2 linked regions of the Mucilaginibacter paludis DSM 18603 genome follow. The protein of the gene in region 2 interacts with the protein of the main gene of each other region in a pairwise test. Links are inferred from orthologs where the notes say so. Each region holds a gene or a part of one and is shown on either strand. Other genes may lie near its edges.

The links. Proteins that work in one complex are often made in the same cells at the same time.
Region 1: the proteins of hypB (region 2) and MUCPA_RS23225 interact in binary tests that used the Escherichia coli proteins (3 or more experiments, as listed by UniProt). The link is inferred for Mucilaginibacter paludis DSM 18603 from one-to-one orthologs.

The regions. Positions count from the first base shown.
Region 1 is NZ_CM001403.1:5,500,141-5,507,163, reverse strand. What follows is about bases 1,597-4,585. They hold MUCPA_RS23225 (FKBP-type peptidyl-prolyl cis-trans isomerase), read right to left. Parts: upstream 3,347-4,585; coding sequence 2,846-3,346; downstream 1,597-2,845. Other genes in these bases: MUCPA_RS23220 (thioredoxin domain-containing protein), read right to left, coding at 3,413-4,585; MUCPA_RS23230 (hypothetical protein), read right to left, coding at 1,597-2,634. Outside these bases: more of MUCPA_RS23230, read right to left, coding at 196-1,596; more of MUCPA_RS23220, read right to left, coding at 4,586-5,434; MUCPA_RS23215 (GIY-YIG nuclease family protein), read left to right, coding at 5,602-5,841; MUCPA_RS23210 (transposase), read left to right, coding at 5,878-6,189; MUCPA_RS23205 (IS3 family transposase), read left to right, coding at 6,192-6,677; MUCPA_RS23200 (alpha-amylase family glycosyl hydrolase), read right to left, coding at 6,776-7,023. UniProt on the Escherichia coli protein: Folding helper with both chaperone and peptidyl-prolyl cis-trans isomerase (PPIase) activities. Chaperone activity prevents aggregation of unfolded or partially folded proteins and promotes their correct folding.
Region 2 is NZ_CM001403.1:6,188,331-6,196,765, reverse strand. Bases 5,557-8,435 are described here. They hold hypB (hydrogenase nickel incorporation protein HypB), read right to left. Parts: upstream 7,474-8,435; coding sequence 6,640-7,473; downstream 5,557-6,639. Other genes in these bases: MUCPA_RS25965 (hydrogenase small subunit), read left to right, coding at 8,032-8,435; MUCPA_RS25970 (hydrogenase maturation nickel metallochaperone HypA), read right to left, coding at 7,495-7,836; MUCPA_RS25980 (HypC/HybG/HupF family hydrogenase formation chaperone), read right to left, coding at 6,321-6,569. UniProt on the Escherichia coli protein: Involved in the maturation of [NiFe] hydrogenases. Required for nickel insertion into the metal center of the hydrogenase. Exhibits a low intrinsic GTPase activity, which is essential for nickel insertion.

The DNA.
Region 1 (7,023 bases), 690 kb from region 2 along the record:
TATTTCGTTTGGCTGGCAAGCGGCTTTACTTTACCCCCTGGCAAATCATTGCCGCTGATACACATCTCCCCTGGCAGTTACAACTTCCGCCATATCCGCCAGGGGAGAAACCATTTGGACATATCAATAGCAACTGACACACTCGTACACTTGAACCCCAGCCTGTTATACCGGCTTACCTGATAACTTAAAAACCTATTTTATTACATAGCCCGTTGTAGTGGCTACGGGTACGCCATTTTCTGTTACCCCTTGTACTACCACACGTATTTTGGATTTGGGGTCGGCATTGTAAAAACTAACGGTTGCCTGCCCATTGGCATCGGTAGTGATATTAGGCTCCCAGTGCAGGGTGATACGCTTGTCGGTTCTATCGGATGAAGAGTCGTAGTTGGGCGCATAAAATACCCTGGCATCGTAATATCCCGTTACATCACTGTTAAGTAAGTTAAATTGCTTTTTTTCAAATGCTGATGGCTTGAGCGAAAGATAAATTAAGAGCACGTCGCCACCGCCCATCGTAATCATATGGTTCACCCGTACCGAGTTTACCTGGTCCATCGTGAGGGTGTAATAATCAATGCGTTCAAACACATCTTCAACCTTATCTACAATAAACCTGGGGAATATTTTTTTCCCTTGAAAATAGAATATTACACCGCTTGAAGTATCCGGATTAGTTTGCGCGCCAGGTACTTTATGTACTATAAAATCTTCCAGATCCTTGTAAGTATTATCTTTGGCTGTAATGTCAAAATAATACTCCGGGTAGCCAAAGCTCTGCACGGTTTGATCGCGCAGTATAATTGTTTTAGGTGCATCACGAATGGTAACCTCGTTCAGCTGTATCCCGTCGGCCAATTTATGTTTTCTCGACTCAAGCATACGTGCAGAACTTGCCGCATTAAAGGCCTCTAAATCGGCTGAGGGATCCTGACTAATCATGGGCCGTTGAGGAACCACCATTGGATTACTGGCAATAGTATCTAAAAAGATCCATCCTGTTTTTTTGCCTTTATCATCACTGGCCGATAGTTTTAATGTTTGGTTTCCGTATAGCTGTATCCCATCCAAATAATACTTCCCCCCGGCATCGGTACGGGCGCCAAATAATTTGTTGCCTTTAGCACCGGGTGCAAAAAGCGTAATATTCATATTCGGTAAAGGTTTGTTGATCAAAATTGAGCGTAACCTGCCGGATACGGTAAAGCCAGACTCGGGCAGATAACTGATATTCAAGGCAGTATCGGCCAATCGTTTCCAAACAAAATCGCGCCAGCCCTGGGTTAACAGTAGCAAGTCAATTTGCTTAAAACGATTAACATTCGCCGGATCAAAATACTGGGCGGCATTATCTATTTTTCCGCGAACTTCCGATTGCAGCATCAGGTAAGATACAATGTTTGTTTCGTCGGCAGGCACAACGCTTTCATCAACCGCCGCCATAGAAAGGTTTGCCTTAACCGGCTGTTTTTTATTATCGGTTATGTTGATAGTCACCGTTGTTTTTTCTTTAGGAGCAAAAGTTGCCTTATCAGCCAGGGCTGTGATGTTCACATTATCCTTACCGGCAACATAAATTAAACGCTCGCAATTGGGGTGCAAGGCTTCGTCGTACAGCATCATACTGCTTACGCCAGCGGGTGCTTGCGCCTTAGGCACATTAATGGCGGTTTGCAGATCATTCAGGGTAAATTTGCCCGAAAAATATATTTTGTTGGTATGTTTAGCCGCTATGGTTAACTCCTTGCCTTTATGCTTATCGAGCGTGGCCTGGTTGGTGCTCACAATTATCTGTACACTATTAGAGTCGATATTTTTGGTATGTATGGAATAACCCTCTGCCAGTGCGGCCGGCAAGCTAACGTTAAACGGGCGACCGTTTTTATAAGTACCTACAACTTTGTATTGCGTGGCTGATGATGGCAACATGGCGAAGCTGCCCAAACCTGCATCGGTACTAACAAACCTGCTGATGGTATCGCCCTGCGAAGAAACGATACTCCCCTGTACCTTAACACCATTGCCTAAAGCATCTTCGGCCTTAAAGCCCACTATACTTTGCACACCCTGTATCATGGAGCCACCTTCGGGGAAAAAGCTCACATGATCGACATTCTGAACCGGAGGCGGAGCCACAAATTTAGTTTTTCCACCCTTGCCTTTTTGATTGGCTGTGGCTATAATTTTTACCCCGAGTACGTTGTTGATGGTTATCTTTTTATCAAACACAAAGTTATCGCCAAAATTGCGCATCCAATTGGTATAGGCCCTTAAATGGTAGGTTCCGCCGGGTATGGAGTCCGTCAGCTTAAAATCGCCAACACCCATGCCATTATCCATCCTGATGATCTCGCGCGCGTATACTTTTGAGTCGGGCGAGATCAGATCGATATACAAATTATTACTGGTATAGGTTGGATGATTACTGGTGGCGTTTACCAGGTAAGCTTTAAACCACAAGTCGTCGCCCGATGCGTAATATTCACGATCGGTATGTACATAAACTTTTTCGAAAAATAATTGGTAAGGTGCTTTGGCCGCTGGCTGTAAAGGCTTGGTTTGCGCTGATGCTTGTTGCCCCAGGCAAAAAAAAGCAAATACGGCAAAAAAAATGGGTAAACGTTTTCTCATGATTCAGGCAGGAAATAATAAAGGTTTTATTGATCTGGTTATTAGACCTAAAGTTGTAAAAAGGTTTAATGCTAACCGTCCTGAACTGTCCTGCCTACCAGGATTTTAAAAAAATGCAAAACAAAAACGCCATTACCCTACATTAGTACAACTACTTGATGAGGGCAATGGCGTTTAACTATCCTGCCGCAGAAGGATATTTGTTTATTTTTTAGTGATGGTGATGACCATCCGGACCATGTGCATGGCCATGAGAAAGCTCCTCTGGAGTAGCAGGGCGCACATTTAAAATATTACCTTTAAAGTGCAGAGCCTGGCCAGCCATAGGGTGGTTCAAGTCAACAATTACCGAATCCTCGGCAATTGATACTACCTGACCCTGAAAATGATGACCTTCGTTGTCTTGCAAAGGTAATGTGCTGCCAATTTCGGGCAGATCATTTCCGTTAAACATTTCTTTAGGTAAGTTAGCTACTGCCTCCTCATCATATTGGCCGTAAGCGTCTTCGGCGCTCAGGCGAAACTCATAATCGTCACCTGTTGAAAGTGTGCTTAAATGCTCCTCAAATTTAGGTAGCATCTGGCCCACGCCATATAAAAAAGTTAATGGCTGCTCTTGTGTGGCACTTTCCACTAAACCTTCTGTACCATCTTCCTGGTTAACATACAGGTCATAAGTTAGCGATACTACGCTTTGGGGTTCAATCTTCATTATTTTGATTCTATTTGTTATACAATTAACCTGACGTTATACTTACGGCTACCCCGCCAAAAAGTTTTAGTCCAGGTATTTAATTTGTTTAAATGCCGAGCTCGCCTCTGTTACTGGCAACTGGCATGTTTTATCTACACAAACAAAAATTCGGGTTTGTGTGCTAAACTTATCATGCAACAAAGGTAAACTTCCTTTTGTTCCGCCCAAGATAATTTTATTGGGGACATATCTTTTTTCAACCTCACGGCGCATAGCCCCGGCATTGTTACCGGTAATGGCAATTTCGTAAGTTCCCATCACATCTTCCAGCAACAACATAGCCCAGTTTGAATAAGCCGAACCATATTTGGCCATTAGTTTTTTAACGTTCCGCAATAGCTGGGCGGCAATGGCCTCGTATTCGCTTTCGTCAAACAACAGGCTTAGCTTTTTAAAATTGCGTGCCATTACCGAGTTTGATGAAGGCATCACGTTATCCATCACCTCAAACTTACGTGCTATCAGTTGCTCGCCATAATCGGGTGTGTAAAAAAACATCCCGGTGGCGTTATCATAAAAATGATCGAGGGTGTGCTCTGTTAAGGCTTTCGCCTGATGTAGCCAGGCTTCATCAAAAGTAACTTCGTATAGAGCGATAAAGGCATCGATAAGCAGCGCGTAATCATCTAAAAAAGCAATGGCATCCAACTTTTCATCCCCGGTAGGTTTAGCATAAACACGGCTTAGCTGGTTGTTTTTATTAATCAGGTTGTCTTTTATAAAATGCGCGTTTTTTAAAGCTAATTCTAAATAAGCGGGCTCATCAAAGGCGCGATAGGCATCGCAAAGCCCCTTAAGCATCAATGCGTTCCACGAGGTTAGTATTTTATAATCAAGCCCCGGCAGTACCCGTTTAGCACGTGCTTCTAAAACCTGGTTACGTAACCCTGCTATTTTATCCACCAGGGCATCTGCCGGAATACCCAATTTTTCTGCAAGCACAGCATCATCATCGCGACGGAAAAATATATTAGTATGCTCCTCTTCCCAATTTCCTTCGTTGGTTACGTTATAGTAAATGGCAAATAGCCCGGCATCATCGCCTAAAATAGCCTCAACTTCCGCTAAGGTAAAAGTATAAAACTTACCCTCTACCCCTTCACTATCCGCGTCGAGCGCCGAATAAAAACCATTTTCGGGCGAGGTAAGTTCGCGTTGTATAAAAGCTATGGTTTCGGCCACTACCTTTTTATAAAGTTCATCTCCGCACCAGGTAAACGCTTCAGAATATAAGCCAATCAGTTGGGCATTATCATACAGCATTTTTTCAAAATGGGGTACATGCCAGTGCCCGTCTACCGAGTACCGGGCAAAGCCACCGCCAATATGATCGTAAATACCGCCTTTGGCCATTTTCTCGAGCGTGAGCCTTACAATTACATTGGTTTCTTCGTCCTGCATCAGGTAAGCATAGCGCATTAAAAACTGCCAGTTGTTGGGCATCGGGAATTTGGGTGCCCGGTTTAAACCGCCCTCCTTAAAATCATAGGATTGTTTCCAGGGTTTTACAATAGCTTCCAGATCCGCAGGTGTATTTTCCATCTGCTCGTTCACAAAGCCGATATTTTCGTACTGATGGATGCCTTCGGTTAGCTTAACGGCATATTCTTTAGCCTCGTCAGGCTTTTGCTCCCAAAAGTTGGCCAGGTTAAACAGCAGCGCCATCCAGTCGGTTTTGCGGAAGTAGGTGCCGCCGTAAATGGGGCGCTGGTCGGGCAGGCAAACGCAGTTTAGGGGCCAGCCGCCGCGGCCGGTCATCAGCTGTACGGCGCTCATGTAAATCTGGTCGATATCGGGACGCTCCTCCCGGTCTACCTTGATACACACAAAATGCTCATTCATAATTTCGGCCACCTGCTCATCCTCAAAGCTCTCGTTCTCCATTACATGGCACCAATGGCAGGCGGAGTAACCGATGCTCACCAGGATCAGTTTATTTTCGTCGCGCGCTTTTTGCAAGGCTTCGGCTCCCCAGGGGAACCAGTTAACCGGGTTGTTAGCATGCTGGAGCAAGTATGGCGAGGTAGAGGCGGATAGTTTGTTCATGATTGATGCAAAGATGCTGATTGATACTGACAGGTTATTGTAAAAGTTGAGTAATGGGGAAATTGTTTTGTGGGGAGGGACTTCATATTCGATTTCGTATTGTTTGTTAATTGCATGGTACCAGATCAAAAACATATCTTTAATGCAGATCAGGAACGGAAAGTACCATGGAAAGAGGCGGCTGCGTTTACATCATGACGAATAAATTGCATACCGTGTTGTATACTGGAGTAACATCTGATATTACCGGAAGAGTATGGGAGCATAATAATAAAATATACCCCGGTAGTTTTATGGCTAAATACAACTGTAATAAGTTGATTTATTATTGCTTTTATTTTCATATCGAAGAAGCTATAGCCGCTGAAAAATTAATCAAAGGTATAAGCAGTGGTATGCATCGGTAAAACCGGACAGTTAAGTCTCTTAACTTAGCAAGATCAATGTCGGGAAAAAAAACAGAGACCGCACGTAGGAAATACGATGACGAGTTTAAGCGAGATGTGTTGAAAATGATATCGGGAGGCCGTTCCGTTCAGGACGTGTCGAATTCACTGGGCCTAAATACGGGCATGGTTCATCGGTGGCGTGGAGAGCAAAACCAGGCAGATGTGACATCGAAGTCATTGGCCGAAGGCCATGGTCCCGAAGTTTCAAGAGGGGATCATGAGCTGGTTAAGGCACGTTTACGAGAGGTGGAACAGGAGCGAGATATTTTAAAAAAAGCCTTGGGCATTTTCAGCCGGGGGATCTAAAGATGGTATATGCCTTCATTTTATCCCAGGAAACGCTTTTTTCGGTAATTATCATGTGCCAGGTTCTATCGGTCAGCCGGAGCTGTTATTACGCTTACCGAAAAAAAGACCTTAGGCTTGAAAACCCTGAAATAAGGCAGATTGAATTACAGGTGGTTAATGCCTTTACCTTGCATAAGCGGCGGTATGGGGTCCGCAGACTGATGCCTGAGTTGCTGGATCAGGGCTTAAAGATAGGCCATTGCAAGCTCCGCCGGATCTTACAAGAAAACAAGTTAAAAGCGATTCAGCCGAGGTCGTTTGTGCCTCGCACAACCGACAGTCGACACCCTTATCCTATTAGTCCCAACCTGTTAAGGAAAACGCCCTTCCCAGTAAAGGTAAACCAGGTATGGGTTGGAGATATCACTTACATCCCTTTACAAGCAGGAGGCTGGTGCTATCTGGCCGTTTGGATGGATTTGTTTTCGCGTAAAGTAACGGGCTGAGGTGTGATGGTTTATTAATAATCAGCTTCTTCCCCCATCGTCATTGAGATGAGGTACAACTCCGGATTCATAACACCAAAGTCCAGCACTGATTTCCCTCACCTGTCTTGCGATAATACCACCGCGGTATAAGGTGCAACAGCTATATTGGCATTAAACGGCAAACCGTCGCATTCGCCCTCGAAGGCTTCGGTATCTAATACCTCAAAATCGCCAAACTCTTTGTCGTAACCATCCCAGTTGCTGTTGAAACGGATTTTCCACAATCCACCATCGGGCATGCCCATCCGGTAATCGCTATAACCCTGGCCGCTAAAGTTGAGTATCACAATGGTGCTATCGCCTT
Region 2 (8,435 bases):
AGACACCGCCGATATAGGCACCTGAATTTCTTGTAGATTTCAGTATTGAGATCTGAGATTTGAGACTCTTTTCTGCTTGATACCGTCATCTGATATTTTATTTGTTTTAAGAATGATGTTACCTGATTGATCTACCTTTCCTCGACTTTCGTCTCAGATCTCATAGCTATCAGCTCACATCTCCTGTAAACAATGACATATTATTGAAAGAAGTAAGTTCCAGAGAAAACAACAGCTTTGTGTTGAGTGAACAGAATCAGGAGTTAAGAGTCAGGAAGCACGACCGAAGTCTTGTTTCTTTTTTCTTGCTTCTTTCCTCTGCTCACCGTTATTACCTGCTATGAGAAAGCTTCGGGTTATTAGTATTACTTGGCTATGATGTCACCACCTTTACACCGGTAACCTATCAACGTAGTAGTCTGCTACGACCCTCTATGGAAGTCTCATCTTGTGGCTAGTTTCGCACTTAGATGCTTTCAGCGCTTATCTATTCCGAACGTAGCTACTCTGCAGTACAGCTGGCGCCATAACAGATTCACTAGAGGTTCGTCCAACCCGGTCCTCTCGTACTAAGGTCAGCCCCACTCAAACTTCCAACGCCCACAACAGATAGGGACCGAACTGTCTCGCGACGTTCTGAACCCAGCTCGCGTGCCACTTTAATGAGCGAACAGCTCAACCCTTGGGACCTTCTCCAGCCCCAGGATGTGACGAGCCGACATCGAGGTGCCAAACCTCCCCGTCGATATGAGCTCTTGGGGGAGATCAGCCTGTTATCCCCAGCGTACCTTTTATCCTTTGAGCGATGGCCCTTCCATGCAGAACCACCGGATCACTATATCCGTCTTTCGACCCAGCTCGACTTGTCTGTCTCACTGTCAAGCAAGCTTATGCTATTGCACTCCACGTACGGTTACCAAGCGTACTGAGCTTACCTTTGAAAGCCTCCGTTACCTTTTTGGAGGCGACCACCCCAGTCAAACTACCCGCCAAACAATGTCCTCGACATTATCGAGTTAGACACCAAATACAGAAAGGGTGGTATTTCAACGTTGACTAACTGACTCCTAGCGAAGCCAGATCACAGTCTCCCACCTATCCTACACATCCTGTACCCGATATCAATGTTAAGCTATAGTGAAGGTGCATGGGGTCTTTCCGTCCCGTTGCGGGTAACCGGCGTCTTCACCGATACCACAATTTCACCGAGCTCATGGCTGAGACAGCGCCCAGATCGTTACACCATTCGTGCAGGTCGGAACTTACCCGACAAGGAATTTCGCTACCTTAGGACCGTTATAGTTACGGCCGCCGTTTACTGGGGCTTCAATTCAATGCTTCGCCTTGCGACTAACATCCCCTTTTAACCTTCCAGCACCGGGCAGGTGTCAGGCCTTATACTTCATCTTTCGATTTTGCAAAGCCATGTGTTTTTGTTAAACAGTCGCCTGGGCCTTTTCACTGCGGCTGACATTACTGCCAGCGCCCCTTCTCCCGAAGTTACAGGGCCATTTTGCCGAGTTCCTTAGCCATGATTCACTCGAGCACCTTAGGATTCTCTCCTCGACTACCTGTGTCGGTTTACGGTACGGGTTTTTATAACCTGAAGCTTAGCGGGTTTTCTTGGAAGTCTGGTTACCTGCTCTATCTGCTTACCCGAAGGCTCGCAGTACTATTGGGTTTCAGCAAAGCTTGCGGACTTACCTACATGCTCTATACCTACGCCTTTTAACGATCTATTCCGTCAGATCGCGGCAGTTTCACTACTCCGTCACCGCATCGCAGTTACAAAAAGTACAGGATTATTAACCTGTTATCCATCGGCTACGCCCTTCGGCTTCACCTTAGGCCCCGACTAACCCTGATCCGATTAGCGTTGATCAGGAAACCTTAGTCTTTCGGTGGGCGGGTTTCTCTCCCGCCTTATCGTTACTTATGCCTACATTTGCTTTTCTAAAACCTCCACAGTAACTTACGTATCTGCTTCACCGGTGTTAGAATGCTCCCCTACCAGATGCATTGCTGCAAATCCATAGCTTCGGTATACCACTTGATGCCCGTTTATTATCCATGCCCGATCGCTCGACTAGTGAGCTGTTACGCACTCTTTAAATGAATGGCTGCTTCCAAGCCAACATCCTAGCTGTCTGTGCAATCGGACCTCGTTAGTTCAACTTAGTGGTAATTTAGGGACCTTAGCTGATGGTCTGGGTTCTTTCCCTCTCGGCCCTGGACCTTAGCACCCAGAGCCTCACTCCAGCGTATATTATATAGCATTCGGAGTTTATCTGGATTTGGTAGGATTTGACTCCCCCGCACCCAATTAGTAGCTCTACCTCTATATAACTCAACCGCCAGGCTGTTCCTAAAAACATTTCGGGGAGTACGAGCTATTTCCCAGTTTGATTAGCCTTTCACCCCTACCCACAGATCATCCGGAAACTTTTCAACGTTTATCGGTTCGGTCCTCCAGTACCTGTTACGGCACCTTCAACCTGTCCATGGGTAGATCACAAGGTTTCGCGTCTACCCCCTCTGACTGCACGCCCTATTCAGACTCGCTTTCGCTTCGGCTGCGTGGCTGAACCACTTAACCTTGCCAGAGAGGAGTAACTCGTAGGCTCATTATGCAAAAGGCACGCCGTCACAGCTTGCGCTGCTCCGACCGCTTGTAAGTACACGGTTTCAGGTTCTATTTCACTCCCCTGTTCGGGGTTCTTTTCACCTTTCCCTCACGGTACTGGTTCACTATCGGTCTCTCAGGAGTATTTAGCCTTACCGGATGGTGCCGGCAAATTCCCACAAGGCGTCTCCGACCTCGCGGTACTCAGGATTCCACTATCCTAACCTAACTTACACTTACGCAGCTCTCATGCTCTATGGCCAGGTTTCCCACCCTGTTCAGTTTCATTCAGTTATTCATGTTGTGGTCCTATAACCCCAGGTATGCCGTAACATACCTGGTTTGGGCTTCTTCCCTTTCGCTCGCCACTACTCAGGAAATCACTATTGTTTTCTCTTCCTCTGCTTACTTAGATGTTTCAGTTCAGCAGGTTTGCGCATATTATGCATCCATTCTTCAAATGGATAGGTTTCCCCATTCGGAAATCCGCGGATTAATTCATATTTGCTAATCCCCGCGGCTTATCGCAGCTTATCACGTCCTTCATCGCCTCTGAGAGCCAAGGCATCCCCCGTGTACCCTTTCTTACTTTCTTCTACTATACCGCCTTTTGCTCGGTATGTATGCTTTTTTGATGGTTGCCTGTTTATTAGTATGGAGTAGTGCGTATTGAGTATTGAGATTTAAACCCCTTTCCTCTTTATTTACTATTTCCGTACTTCTAAAGCCTGACAACGTCTCTACTGTTGTTTTCTCTTTAATTTACTTCTTCCAATATGTCAAAGAACTTTTACCCCGGTCTTCCGTTGCGGATCGCCTTTTTCAATATCCTTACCTTGTTAGGTAAACTGGTGGGTATCGTGGAGAATAACGGATTCGAACCGTTGACCCCCTGCGTGCAAGGCAGGTGCTCTAGCCAGCTGAGCTAATCCCCCTTAAGACAGCTTTTAAGCTTGAAGTTTCTGGCCCGAAGCTTTTTGTTCTTGCTTCTTGCCTCTTACTTCCTGCTTCTTGCTTCACCTTGTAGTCCGGAGCAGATTTGAACTGCTGACCCCTACATTATCAGTGTAGTGCTCTAACCAAACTGAGCTACCGGACTTTTTAGTCTGCAGTCCTGAGTAATTAGTCTTGAGTCGGCTTGTTCTCCGTTAGCTGTTTTGCTAACTGCTAACTTCTGACTTGCGACTGATGACTTCAGACTTTCTTGAACTGCCAACTCTTGTTTCCTGTACCTATTATTAGTTACAGCCACTGATTGGCTTGTCTTTTGGGTGTTTTTTTATAAAAAGAAAGAAACATGTGCGTAGCGGGTCTTTTGTGGTGATTGTCGAGCTTGTGTATCTGCTCCAGAAAGGAGGTATTCCAGCCGCACCTTCCGGTACGGCTACCTTGTTACGACTTAGCCCCAGTTACCGACTTTACCCTAGGACGCTCCTTGCGGTTACGCACTTCAGGTACTTCCAGCTTCCATGGCTTGACGGGCGGTGTGTACAAGGCCCGGGAACGTATTCACCGCGTCATTGCTGATACGCGATTACTAGCGAATCCAACTTCACGGGGTCGAGTTGCAGACCCCGATCCGAACTGTGATCAGCTTTTGGAGATTGGCATCCTGTTGCCAGGTAGCGGCCCTCTGTACTGACCATTGTAGCACGTGTGTAGCCCCGGACGTAAGGGCCATGATGACTTGACGTCGTCCCCTCCTTCCTCTCTACTTGCGTAGGCAGTCTGTTTAGAGTCCCCACCTTGACGTGCTGGCAACTAAACATAGGGGTTGCGCTCGTTGCGGGACTTAACCCAACACCTCACGGCACGAGCTGACGACAGCCATGCAGCACCTAGTTTCGTGTCCCGAAGGACTGATCCGTCTCTGAATCATTCACTAACTTTCAAGCCCGGGTAAGGTTCCTCGCGTATCATCGAATTAAACCACATGCTCCTCCGCTTGTGCGGGCCCCCGTCAATTCCTTTGAGTTTCACCCTTGCGGGCGTACTCCCCAGGTGGAACACTTAACGCTTTCGCTTAGACGCTAACTGTATATCGCTAACATCGAGTGTTCATCGTTTAGGGCGTGGACTACCAGGGTATCTAATCCTGTTTGATCCCCACGCTTTCGTGCCTCAGCGTCAATCGAACCATAGTAAGCTGCCTTCGCAATTGGTGTTCTGTGACATATCTATGCATTTCACCGCTACTTGTCACATTCCGCCTACCTCTAGTTCATTCAAGCTCTTCAGTATCAAAGGCACTGCGATAGTTAAGCTACCGTCTTTCACCCCTGACTTAAAAAGCCGCCTACGCACCCTTTAAACCCAATAAATCCGGATAACGCTTGGATCCTCCGTATTACCGCGGCTGCTGGCACGGAGTTAGCCGATCCTTATTCTCAGAGTACATTCAACCTGGTATACATACCAGGGTTTATTCCCCTGCAAAAGCAGTTTACAACCCGTAGGGCCGTCTTCCTGCACGCGGCATGGCTGGTTCAGGCTTCCGCCCATTGACCAATATTCCTTACTGCTGCCTCCCGTAGGAGTCTGGTCCGTGTCTCAGTACCAGTGTGGGGGGTCATCCTCTCAGATCCCCTAGACATCGTCGCCTTGGTGGGCCGTTACCCGCACCAACTAGCTAATGTCCCGCATGCCCATCTTATCCCTATAAATATTTGATTATTAAACAATGCTGTTCAATAATGTTATGCGGTCTTAATCTCTCTTTCGAGAGGCTATCCCCCTGGATAAGGTAGGTTACATACGTGTTACGCACCCGTGCGCCACTCTCAAGGAAAGCAAGCTCTCCTATCCCGTCCGACTTGCATGTATTAGGCCTGCCGCTAGCGTTCATCCTGAGCCAGGATCAAACTCTCCATTGTAAATTTTAAGTTTTTAAATCTCTGACCCTACTTTATTATTTGTAGAATCTGTGTTATATATCTTTATACAGATACTCTCTTCTTCTCACGGTTCGAATCTCCCTTAGGTGATTCTCCCCGCTACGCTACATGTTACTTCTTTTTAAAGAACTTGATCGGATCCGCCTCACGCTTTTCCTTTTATATTTTTCACCGGTTGCCCGGCTCAAATCTTCTTGTTTTGTTAGTCCTGGAATCGCTCCAGGAACCTTTTCCTTTTCAGGATTTTTTGCCCCTTTCTTTTGGGACTGCAAAGGTAGCAAACCTTTTATTCTTTCAAAGAAAAATGTTTTATTTTTTTCTTTCGCTTTTCCCTCTTTTCTTAGCTTTTTCTTTTCGGATTCAGCCTCGTTTGCGGGTTACAAAGGTAGTAATCTTTTTAACTTTCTGAAATTTTATTTGAAAGTATTTTTTGATTACCCGTTTTGATCTTATCTTCTTCTTTTCTCACTCTCTCCATCAAAACCCTTTTTCAATTCAGGCTAAATTATGCCTTAATTTACTCGTATTCACCTTTTTAAGAACTTCCCGCTTCTTCGTTTGCGGGTTGCAAAGGTACGAGCTTTTTCTACTTAAGCAACCTGCTTCGCGTTTATTTTTACTTATTTATCCTAATACCCTGATAATCATTAAGTATAATTATCAGGGTATTGACCAGGATACAACTCATGCCGAGTAAAGCTTTCTTAAGGCCCATCAAAAGCAGGCTTAATCCGATCTAACCTATACCAAAATGGCAATTATACTCTATACATCGGGCCTTGGCAGTTCAGTTTGCCGTAACATCAGATTTCCAGTTCGTCCACCTCTCCCATCGCCTTCAAGTAACTAAATACCCTCGCTGCCTCTTCTTCGTCAACCTTGCTAATGGCTACCCCTACATGCACCAGCACATAGTCGCCCAATTTGGCATCGGGTACCATGCACAGGTTTATTTCTTTTTGAATACCTCCGAAGGATACCTTAGCTGTACGGAAAACATCATCCAACTGGGCGGTTATTGCTAATATTTTACCAGGAATAGCTAAGCACATGTGTTGCGTTTTAAAAATTGATTATTACTGGGTAAACTTTGCACCCGTTATTTATCTAACTCAAATCAGCCTAAACCGGTTCGGGTGCCAATACCTTTGATTTAAGCCAGCTGTACCACAAAGGCAATCCCTCGCCGGAAGTGCAGCTTAACTCGATGATCTCTAACTGATGGTTGATCCTTTTAGCATTGAGCTTAACCTTTTCTATATCAAAGGGCACATAAGGCAGCAGGTCAGTTTTATTAATTATACACAGCGTTGAGGAGTGAAACATATCGGGATACTTCAATGGCTTATCGTCGCCCTCTGTTACACTGATAATCACAACGCGCTCCTTCTCGCCCAAATCAAACATGGCAGGACAAACCAAATTGCCCACGTTCTCAATAAACAACACCGAGTTTTCTTTGGGTTTAAGTCCTTTTAGGGCGTTAGCAACCATATCAGCGTCCAGATGGCAGCCCTTTCCTGTATTAATCTGGGTGGCTTTTGTGCCCGTGGCGTGTATTCTGTCGGCATCGTTGGTAGTTTGCTGATCGCCTTCAATCACAGCAAATTCCATTTCGCCCTTCAGGTCGGTCAGCGTGCGTTCCAGTAAAGATGTTTTACCCGAACCCGGCGAACTAACGAGGTTGATGGCCAATACGTTTTTTGCATCAAAATATCCCCTGTTGCGCTGGGCCAGCATATCATTTTGGTACAATATATCCTTCTCCACGTCAATCACCGTTTTTTGATGCGGGTGATCATGGGTATGCGGATGCTCGTGAGAATGCGGATGATCATGCGGATGAGTATGCTCATAGCCCAGTACGTAAGGATGGTTATGAGTATGCGGATGATTATTATCCAAAAGATAAAAAGTTGTTTTGCCGCCCGAATCGCAGCCACATGTTGCACACATAATGTTTGTTTTTTATTTAATTTACGAAACCAGTAATGATTTTACCCTCAATTCTTTCCCCTGTATAATATTTAATAAATGCGCGCCACAAAAAGGGCAGGCATCATCATAGCGTTCAATAGCAAATTCGGTATCACAATCCAGGCACATTGCTTTGCCTGTTATCCTGTTAATATTTTTAACCGCGTATTGCAACTGTGTATATTTAACGGCCTGCTGCCAGGCAAACTCGAAAGCGTTCATCTCAATACCGCTCAACGTGCCAATATCAAGTTCTATTTCTTCTATGATGGCGGCGTTAGCGGTTGCGGCTTGCTGCTCGGCAATTTGGATGATGCTCATTACTATTGATAGCTCGTGCATGGCTTAGCTGATTAACAATGGAGAGTCTTATTATATCTAACTCCCATCTGTGAACTTTTCCAACCCAAAACTATCCATATTAACACGCTAAATAAGTGATCAGCATCACATAATAAAGTAATGTTCGCGCTTACTCCGCCCTTTCAAAGTGGATAAATTTGATTTTTTAATACAGTCCTCATTAAAAATCCTGCCATGAATAATGATCACATTTTGGTGCAACAGCCCACTTATTATGAAGAAGTTCAACGGAAAGGGTATTCCCGGCGCGACTTTATCAAGTTTGTGAGCATGATGACGGCCTTTATCGGCCTGGAACAATCGGCGCTGGGTAGTGTAACCAGAGCTTTAGAAACTAAACCAAGGATGCCTGTAATATGGTTGCACTTTCAGGAGTGTACGTGTTGCAGCGAAAGTTTCATACGCTCCTCCCATCCTATTGTTGCCGACATACTACTCGATAAAATATCATTGGATTATAGCGAAACGCTGATGGCCGCATCAGGCACACAGGCTGAAACTGCTTTAAAAGACACAATGGCCAAATATAAGGGCCAATACCTGCTTTGCATTGAGGGGAGCGTGCCCATGGGTGCCGA